2 regions of the Streptomyces sp. NPDC058257 genome follow, and region 1 is predicted to be linked to the other one. Evidence: riboswitches for the same ligand, from Rfam matches in the RefSeq annotation. Region 1 holds a riboswitch; the other holds the start of a gene.
What was found. A riboswitch is a leader RNA that binds a small molecule or an ion and turns the genes downstream of it on or off. The one in region 1 is predicted to bind S-adenosylmethionine.
Positions count from the first base shown of each region.

Region 2: another riboswitch for S-adenosylmethionine. It lies ahead of ACFVXC_RS19445 (cell envelope biogenesis protein OmpA); the one in region 1 lies ahead of ACFVXC_RS27125 (aminotransferase class V-fold PLP-dependent enzyme).

Region 1 covers NZ_JBHVXJ010000012.1:185,618-190,179, reverse strand. Annotated here, with positions in the region: gene ACFVXC_RS27145 (rhomboid family intramembrane serine protease) at 1-111, shown strand, start outside; gene ACFVXC_RS27140 (Lrp/AsnC family transcriptional regulator) at 149-430, shown strand; gene ACFVXC_RS27135 (small secreted hydrophilic protein) at 563-814, shown strand; gene ACFVXC_RS27130 (hypothetical protein) at 801-971, shown strand; gene ACFVXC_RS27125 (aminotransferase class V-fold PLP-dependent enzyme) at 923-2,296, opposite strand; SAM riboswitch class IV at 2,477-2,593, opposite strand; gene trpD (anthranilate phosphoribosyltransferase) at 2,690-3,754, opposite strand; gene ACFVXC_RS27115 (cytochrome bc complex cytochrome b subunit) at 3,918-4,562, opposite strand, start outside.
Region 2 covers NZ_JBHVXJ010000007.1:178,064-182,625, forward strand. Annotated here, with positions in the region: gene ACFVXC_RS19435 (M13 family metallopeptidase) at 1-1,103, shown strand, start outside; partial or broken gene ACFVXC_RS19440 (beta-L-arabinofuranosidase domain-containing protein) at 1,287-1,548, shown strand; gene ACFVXC_RS19445 (cell envelope biogenesis protein OmpA) at 1,583-2,338, opposite strand; SAM riboswitch class IV at 2,663-2,807, opposite strand; SAM riboswitch class IV at 2,988-3,101, shown strand; gene ACFVXC_RS19450 (putative leader peptide) at 3,212-3,301, shown strand; gene ACFVXC_RS19455 (LLM class flavin-dependent oxidoreductase) at 3,387-4,562, shown strand, end outside.

The DNA.
Region 1 (4,562 bases):
GGGTTCTCACTGGGCTTTCTCTACGCGTGGGTGCGGTATGTCAGAAGAAACAGGCCGGCGCGGAGCGCCTCTTTGGAAGGGCGGGAGCGGGAGACGGGAGGGCTAGAGTGAAGCAGCCAGCACCCGTCATCGAGGGAGACAGTCAGCCGTGATCACCGCGATCGTGCTCATCAAGACCAGCGTGGACCGGATCCCGGAGATCGCCGAGTCGATCGCCGCCCTCGACTGCGTCAGCGAGGTCTTCTCCGTGACCGGCACGTACGACCTGATCGCCATGGTGCGTGTCGCGCACCACGACGACCTGGCCGACGTCATCCCCGGCAAGATCAGCAAGATCCCGGGTGTGGAGGGCACGGACACACATGTCGCGTTCCGCACGTACTCGCAGCACGACCTCGAAGCGGCGTTCGCCATCGGCCTCGACTCCTGAGCCTCGCCCGGCACTTGTCGCCGGGCGCCAGATGAGGGTTTCTTCATCCGCCGCTCATACTGCTGACGCACCGCGCCCCGCACGCTCGCTGTCAGGGTCTTCTCCCACCGCACGGCTGCCCTGGCCGCCGTCGTGGCGATACCCCTCGGCATCGCCGCCACCAGCTACGCCCTGACCGACAGCCCCGAGCCGCCCAACGTGCCGCCCAAGGTGGAGCTGGAGAGCGGTTCGCCCTTCACGAAACCCTCATCGCCCCGGCCGACGCCGAGCGACGAGACGGTGTCGCCGCCCCCGGTCAGCGAGAACCCCTCGGACGACGACGGCAGCGACAACGATGACGACCGGGGCGACAACGACGACGACGGCCCCGGTGACGACGGCTGAGTCGGCGCGCCGCTGGGTCTCCGCCCGCGTCCGCATCCTGCTGTGGCTCCTCTTCGTGATGGCCGTCGCGCTCGCCGCGGTGGCCGCCGCCAAGGGACGGACCAAGGCTCAGGCGGCCGTGGTGTCCGGCACGCAGCGGCCTTCCTCCGTGCGGTAGTTCCAGCGCGCGCCGTCCGCCACCAGCTCCTTCACGGCGCGCACGAAACGCTCCACGTGCTCGTCGGGGGTGCCCGCGCCGAAGCTCACACGGATCGCGTTCAGCGACTTCTCGCCGGGCGCGGCCTCGGGGGCACCGCACTCGCCCTGGGTCTGCGGGTCGCTGCCGAGCAGGGTGCGCACCAGCGGGTGGGCGCAGAAGAGGCCGTCGCGTACGCCGATTCCGTACTCGGCGGAGAGCGCGGCGGCGAAGTGCGAGCTGTTCCAGCCCTCGACGACGAAGGAGATGACGCCGACGCGCGGCGCGTCGTCGCCGAAGAGCGAGAGCACCTTCACTGCGGGCACATCGGCGAGGCCCTCCCGCACCTTCGCGATGAGGTGGCGCTCGCGGGCGACGAGCTCGTCGAAGCCCGCCTCGGTCAGCGCCTTGCAGGCGGCGGCGATCGAGTACACGCCGATGACGTTCGGCGAACCGGCCTCGTGCCGCGCGGCGGTGTCGTGCCACTCCACGTCCACACCGCCGTCCGTACGCCGCGCGACCTTGCGCGAGGCGCCGCCGCCCGCGAGGTAGGGCTCGGCCGCCCGCAGCCAGTCGGAGCGGCCCGCGAGGACGCCCGAGCCGAAGGGCGCGTACAGCTTGTGACCGGAGAAGGCGACCCAGTCGACGTCGAGGTCGTCGATGGAGACGGGGTGGTGCGGCGCGAGCTGCGCGGCGTCCAGGACGATGCGGGCGCCGTGCGCGTGGGCGGCGGCGGCGAGCTCCTTGACCGGCCACAGCTCACCGGTGACGTTCGAGGCGCCGGTCACGCAGACCAGGGCGGGCCCGTAGGGATCGCGGTCGGCGAGGGCGCGCTCCAGGGTCTCGACGGCCTGCTCGGAGGTGCGCGGGGCGTTCAGGTACGTCACGCGGGCGTCGCGCCACGGAAGGAGCGAGGCGTGGTGCTCGGTCTCGAAGACGAAGACCTGGCAGTTCGCGGGCAGGGCGGCGGCGAGCAGGTTCAGCGAGTCGGTGGTCGAGCGCGTGAAGACGACCTGGTCGTCCTCGCGGCAGCCGAGGAACTCGGCGACGGTGACGCGGCTGTTCTCGAAGAGGTCGGTGGAGAGCTGCGAGAGGTACCCGGCGCCCCGGTGCACGCTGCCGTAGTACGGCGCGTACGCGGCCACGTCGTCCCACACGCGCTGCAGGGCCGGGGCGCTCGCCGCGTAGTCGAGCGCCGCGTAGGTCACTTCGCCGCCGGTGACGAGCGGCACGGTGACGTCACGGCCGAGGACGGGCAGCGGCTCGGCACAGACGGATCGGTCGGCGACAGCGGTGGGGACAGACATGGCGAACTCCCGTGGGAAGGCAGGCGAGTTCACTGCGAGGACGCACGTAGGGCGCCGCAGTGATGAAAGAAAAGGGGGTGCGGAAAAGGGGCCGGAAAGCCCTATCGCATTCGCTTGCTCACGAGACTGCTCCCTTGAGGACCAGGACCCCAGGGATACGACACTCATCGAGTGCGCAGGGGTCCGCGCTTGCCATACGCCTTGCTGCGTACGGCCTGGTCTTCACCCGGGGCACCCCGCCACGGACGGAGGGTTGCCGGACAGCGAGCCGGGGCCTAATCGCTGTCACTCATGACCTGCTCAGCATCTTGCCACACGATCTTCTCGGTGCACACCGCAGTCCGGGATCCGGACTGCGGTGTGCGCCACACTCACGCCGCACTCATGCCACGCTCACCTGTTGCTGGCCGCCACCCAGCGCTCCAGGGACCTCTTCGCGGCCCCGGAGTCGATCGACTCCGCCGCCCTGGCGATACCGGCGCCGATCTGCTCCACGAGGGTCCCCTCGCCCGGCGAGAGGGCCACCAGGGCCGCCGCCGTGTTGAGCAGCACGGCGTCCCGCACGGGGCCGCTCTCCCCGTCCAGGAGGCGCAGCGCCACCTCGGCGTTGTACGAGGCGTCAGCGCCCCGCAGCGCCTCCACGGGGACCAGGTCGATGCCGACGTCCCGCGGGTCGAACGCCTCCTCGCGCACGACGCCGTCCCGCACGACCCAGACCCGCGACGTCGCCGTGGTCGTCAGCTCGTCGAGCCCGTCGTCGCCGCGGAAGACGAGGGAGGAGTGCCCGCGCTCGGCGAATACCCCGGCCACGATGGGCGCCATCCGCGCGTCGGCGACCCCGACCGCCTGGGCCCGTACCTTGGCCGGATTGGTGAGCGGGCCCAGGGCGTTGAAGACGGTCCTGATCCCCAGCTGGCTGCGCGCCGCACCGGCGTGTCGCAGCGCCGGGTGGAACTTCACGGCGAAGCAGAAGGTGATCCCGGCTTCCTCGGCCACCTCGACGACCCGCTTCAGCGGCAGCTCCAGATTCACCCCGAGCTTCTCCAGGACGTCGGAGGCGCCCGAGGCACTGGAGGCGGCGCGGTTGCCGTGCTTGACGACCTTCGCACCCGCGCCGGCGGCCACGATCGCGGACATCGTGGAGATATTGACGGTCTTGGCCCCGTCGCCGCCGGTGCCGACGATGTCGACCGTCTGGCCCGGCACCTCGATCACATTGGCGTGTTCGTACATCGTGCGTACGAGGCCGGAGATCTCCTCCACGGTCTCGCCCTTGGCCCGCAGCGCGACCACGAAGCCCGCGATCTGCGCGTCGGAGGCCTCACCGCGCATGATGCGGTCCATGGCCCACGCCGTGTCATCGGTGCTCTGGTCGCGTCCCTCAAGAAGACCGTTCAGCACACCGGGCCAGGAACGGGCCGCCGCGGTGTTGCCTCCTGCGGGGGTCACAGCGCTCATCTGCCGCTCCTGGGTTCGTATAGGCGTAGGACAGGAACACCTTATCCAGCCCTGGGGACGGCAAAGAGCCCCGTCCATGCACTGGATGCATGGGACGGGGCTCTCGCCGTGGCGACCTTGTGGTCAGTACCTCAGTACCTCAGTACCTCAGAGCGTCAGGGGATCAGTGGTGGCCGTGGCCGCTCGTGATCTCCTTGTACTCCTCGGTGGTGGGCTTGGGGATCTGGTTGTCCTCCCCGTAGTAGCCCTTGGAGAGCTTGGCCCTGAGCTTCTGCGGCCCGCTCACCTTGCGCTCGACACCGTTCTCGTCGACCCCGGGGCCGATCTCGACCGGCGCGTACTGCTCGTGCGCGGTGAGCGTGTGCAGCTGCTCCTGGTCGAGCGGCTCGTGGACCTCGATGAACTCACCGTGCGGCAGGCGCTTGATGATGCCCGACTCGCGGCCGTGCAGGACCTTGTCCTTGTCGCGCCGCTGCAGACCCAGGCAGATCCGCTTGGTGGCGATGAAGGCGAGGACCGGTGCCACGAAGAAGGCGATGCGCACGAACCAGGTGATCGAGTTGATCGACAGGTGGAAGTGCGTGGCCCAGAGGTCGTTTCCACCACCGACGAGCAGCACGAAGTACCAGGTGATCCATGCGACACCGAAGGCCGTACGGGTCGGAACGTTGCGCGGGCGGTCCAGGATGTGGTGCTCGCGCTTGTCCCCGGTGACCCAGGACTCGATGAACGGATAGACCGCGATCGCGACCAGGACCAGCGGGAAGATGATCAGCGGGATGAACACACCCAGGACGAGCGTGTGACC
Region 2 (4,562 bases), on a different contig from region 1:
TCCTGCGCTCGTGCGCGCCCTACCTCACGGACGCGTTCGTGGAGAAGAACTTCGAGTTCTACGGCCGCACCCTCAACGGCACTCCGGAGCTGCGCGCCCGGTGGAAGCGGGCGGTCGCCTTCGTCGAGGGCTCCATCGGTGAGGCCGTCGGCAAGGAGTACGTGGCACGGCACTTCCCGCCGAGCTCCAAGGCGATCATGGACGACCTCGTCGGCAACCTCCTGGAGGCCTACCGCCAGTCGATCGCCCGCCTGGACTGGATGACGGACGAGACGAAGGAGCGCGCGTACGAGAAGCTCGCCACGTTCCGCCCCAAGATCGGCTACCCGGACACCTTCCGCGACTACTCGGCTCTTGAGGTCTCCGGCGACGACCTGCTCGGCAACGCGCACGCGGCGGACGCCTTCGAGTCCGACCGGCAGCTCGCCAAGATCGGCGCGCCGGTCGACCGTGACGAGTGGTTCATGCTGCCGCAGACGGTCAACGCCTACTACAACCCGGGCACGAACGAGATCTGCTTCCCCGCCGGCATCCTGCAGAAGCCGTTCTTCTCGCCCGACGCCGACCCGGCCGAGAACTACGGCGGCATCGGCTCGGTCATCGGCCACGAGATCGGCCACGGCTTCGACGACCAGGGCGCTCAGTACGACGGCGCGGGCAACCTCAACGACTGGTGGACCGCGGACGACAAGACCGCGTTCGAGGCCAAGTCGAAGGCACTGGTGAAGCAGTACGACGCCTTCTCGCCGCGCAACCTCCCCGACGAGTTCGTCAACGGCTCGCTGACGGTGGGCGAGAACATCGGCGACCTGGGTGGCCTGACCATCGGGCACACGGCCTTCCGTATCGCGCTCGACGGCGTCCCGATGCCGGAGAGTGACGGTCTGACAGGATCCCAGCGGCTCTTCATGAACTGGGCCTACTGCTGGCGCACCAAGCGCCGCAAGGAGCAGGAGCAGCAGTACCTCACCATCGACCCGCACTCGCCGCCCGAGTTCCGGGCCAACATCGTGCGCAACCTCGAGGAGTTCCACGAGGCGTTCGCGACGGCGGAGGGCGACGGGCTCTGGCTGGACCGCGCGGAGCGCGTCAGGATCTGGTGAACTCCCGGCGGCCGCGGCGTTCTTGCCGCGGCCGTCGGCCTGACCCACCACCCGGCGCCGTCGGCCGATGATCGTCGAATCCCGACTGAAGAATTGACGTGCCCTTGTCACGGTCATGCTTTCTGGTCGGCGGTTCACCGCCCTGGAGTCGATGACGAGCGGTGCCCACACCAAGATGGGCGCACCCTGCAACGCATGTGGGGCATCTTCTCCAGCGGGAGTTCGGCGGCATCGTCGAGGCGATCAGCGCGTGCGCCGCGGGCGGCGACGCCCTCGACGGGCCGCACGCCAACCAGCACAACCCCATCTTCACGGGACTGCTGCGGCTCTACGACGAGACGGAGGAGCGCCCCCACCTCACCGCCGCCAAGAACTTCTGGGCATGGTCGTGCCGACCCGTATGTACGGCATCGGCGGCACAAGCACCGGCGAGTTCTGGAAGGCGCCCGGAAGGTGGTGCGCACGGTGAAAAAGGCTTCCTACACGAGGTGATAGGGGTGGTTGGCATGGAAGGCCGGGTGGTCGTGCAGGCGGCGCGCGTAGGCGCGCACGTGGGGCTGGGAGCCGGGCGACTCAGCCGCGTCCGGGGTGAGGTGGACGAGCCTCGCCCACAAGTCCACGTCCGCTGCCGTGAGTTCGTCGCCCACGAGGTAGGAGTGGGCGGCAAGACGGCAGTCGATCCTGTCCAGTGTCGCGGGGGCGAGCGGCCCGGCGAGTAGCTCGTGCCAGGTGTCGATCCGTGCTGCCAAGGCCGGTCGGCGCAGGACGGGCAGCGGGCCGCTGCCGTGTGCGGCAAGGCGGCACGCCAAGTCGCGCAGGATGTCCGGGGTGTGGTTGCTGACGACGTGACCGCTCCACCGGTCGCACAGGGCGGGAACGGTCAGCGGCCCTTCGAAGCGGTGCTCGGTGGCCTCGTAATAGCGGTGCAGCGAGTCGAGCGCGGCGGCGGTGTGCGGTGCCAGGAGGGTGGTGGTGACCGATTCCCTGAGGCCGAGCAGGTCGAGGGTGATCGAGACGCGCAAGGAGTCCGGACATTCTGCCGAGAGATACAGGTGGTAGCGGTGGGGCGCCGGGTAGAAGCCGCCCGCCACGTCGTCGCCGATGCGGCTGCGGATCGGCGCGAAAGAGGCGGCGCGTGGGCCGGTGTCGCGCGGAGCGCATGAATCCGCGTAGGAAGTCAGGTGGGAAGCAGGGCGGGAGACGGTACGGGAACGGTGCGACGTGATCTCGGGCATGGCTCTCCAAGGAGGGCAGGGGCGCCGACCGGCGGCACGCACGGGGCCGGTGACACAGCGGGGAAGAGGAGGGATCCGTGGCCACAGCGGGCCGCAGTGATGAGGCTTCCTGTCCGGAGGCGTCGCTGGTGTGGGAACGCCGCGCGGACATCAGACAGCTGGCACCGAGGCGCTGCACACGCGCAGCAGGTCGATGTGCAGACGTCTGGTCAGGACGCGAGGGCGGGGCCGGGGCGCGGACAGGAGAGGCCGCTGGATGCTGTTCCCCTCACCGACCGCCCTGGACATGTCCACCAGCCCTGCCGTCGAGGCCCGTTGTACCCGGGGCCGCGCTTGCCCCGCCGCCACGGCGGGACCCGGTCGTCACCCGGGGCACCCCGTCGCGGAGGAAGGGTTGCCCGCCAGCGGGCCGGGGCCGATGACCCGCTCGGGCAGGAACGCTGCCGGGCGGGCGCTGACAATCGTGACCGTCCCCGGAAGTTTGAGTCCGGGGGCCCGGCTCCGTCAAGAAGGCCCGCACCAGGAACAGACGGAGTGGTCCGGTGGTTGACTTGACGGAGACAGGCGACGAGGCACGTACGACGATGTGAGAACGCCCATGATCCACGGGCATTGCGCACCGCTACGACCTCACGTAACGTCCCGAGCAGGTTACGAGTGTCAGCGTCAAGCCCTGGCTTGCTGACCGGCAACCCTCCCACGCGGCGGGGTGCTCCAGGTGAGGACCAGGCGGGGCCCGTCCAGGGTTCCGCAAGCGCGAGACCGGCGAGGCCCCAGGCCCGCCGAGTCGGAAGGGCGGAGGTGACGGACGTGCCACCTGTGTCAGCTGTACCGCCCCTGTCGCCCATGCCGCTCCCGCCCGCCCCGCGCGTCATGGTGATCGCCCCGAGCCGCCAGGTGCATCTCTACTCCCGGCCGCACATCGATCTGCAGCGTGTCGCCGGCGCGCTCTGTCGTTCCTGACCCGTCACCCCGCCGCCGCACCCTCGGATCCGAGGGGCCGGTGTTCTCGTACGGTCGTACGGTCGATCAGGAAGGCACACCTTTCGTGTCGTCATCACCTTCGCTGCCCCATTCATCTCATTCCTCCGCTTCTTCCGCCGACTCCGCCACTTCGCTGCACCTCGCCGTCGCGCTCGACGGCGCGGGCTGGCACCCGGCCGCTTGGCGCGAACCGGTGGCCCGCCCGGGCGAGTTGCTCACCGCCCGATACTGGGCCGATCTGGTCACCGAGGCCGAACACGGCCTGCTCGACTTCGTGACGATCGAGGATGGGCTCGGCCTCCAGTCATCCCACTTCACCGAGCCCGACGGACGCACGGATCAGGTACGCGGGCAGCTCGACGCCGTGCTCATCGCCGCCCGTGTCGCCCCGCTGACCAGCCACATCGGACTCGTGCCGACGGTGGTGGCCACGCACACGGAGCCCTTCCACATATCCAAGGCGATCGCCACGCTCGACTACGTCAGCGCGGGCCGCGCGGGCGTACGGGTGCAGGTGTCAGCACGCCGTAACGAGGCCGCGCACTTCGGGCGCCGCACGCTTCCCGCCCTTGAGGCCGTCGAGGACCTCGGCAGGCCGGACGTACGGGAACTGACCCTCGACCTCTTCGACGAGGTGGCCGACTACGTCGAAGCCGTGCGTCGGCTCTGGGACAGCTGGGAGGACGACGCGGAGATCAGGGACGTCGCCACCGGCCGCTTCGTCGACCGCGACAAACTGCACTACATCGACTTCGAGGGCAAGCACTTCAGCGTCAAGGGCCCCTCGATCACCCCACGGCCACCACAGGGCCGTCCCGTCGTCAGCGCGCTCGCCCACGAGACCCCGACCGAGGCCCCGTTCCGGCTCCTCGGCCGCTCCGCCGACATCGGATACGTCACCCCGCGCGACGCCGGGCACGCACGCGACATCGTCACGGCGGTCCGCGGCGAACAGGACACCGCCGGGCGGGCCGACGAGCCCCTCCACCTCTTCGGCGACCTGGTGGTGTTCCTCGACGACGATCCGGCCGCCGCCGCGGACCGCCGGGAGCGTCTGGACGCCCTCGCAGGGCACCCGTACACCAGCGACGCCCGTGTGTTCACCGGCACGCCCTACCAACTCGCCGACCTGCTCCTGGAGTTGAGCCGGTCCGGACTCACCGGCTTCCGGCTGCGCCCCGCCGTCGCCGGCCACGACCTCCCGGCGATCACCCGGGGCCTGGTGCCGGAACTCCAGCGC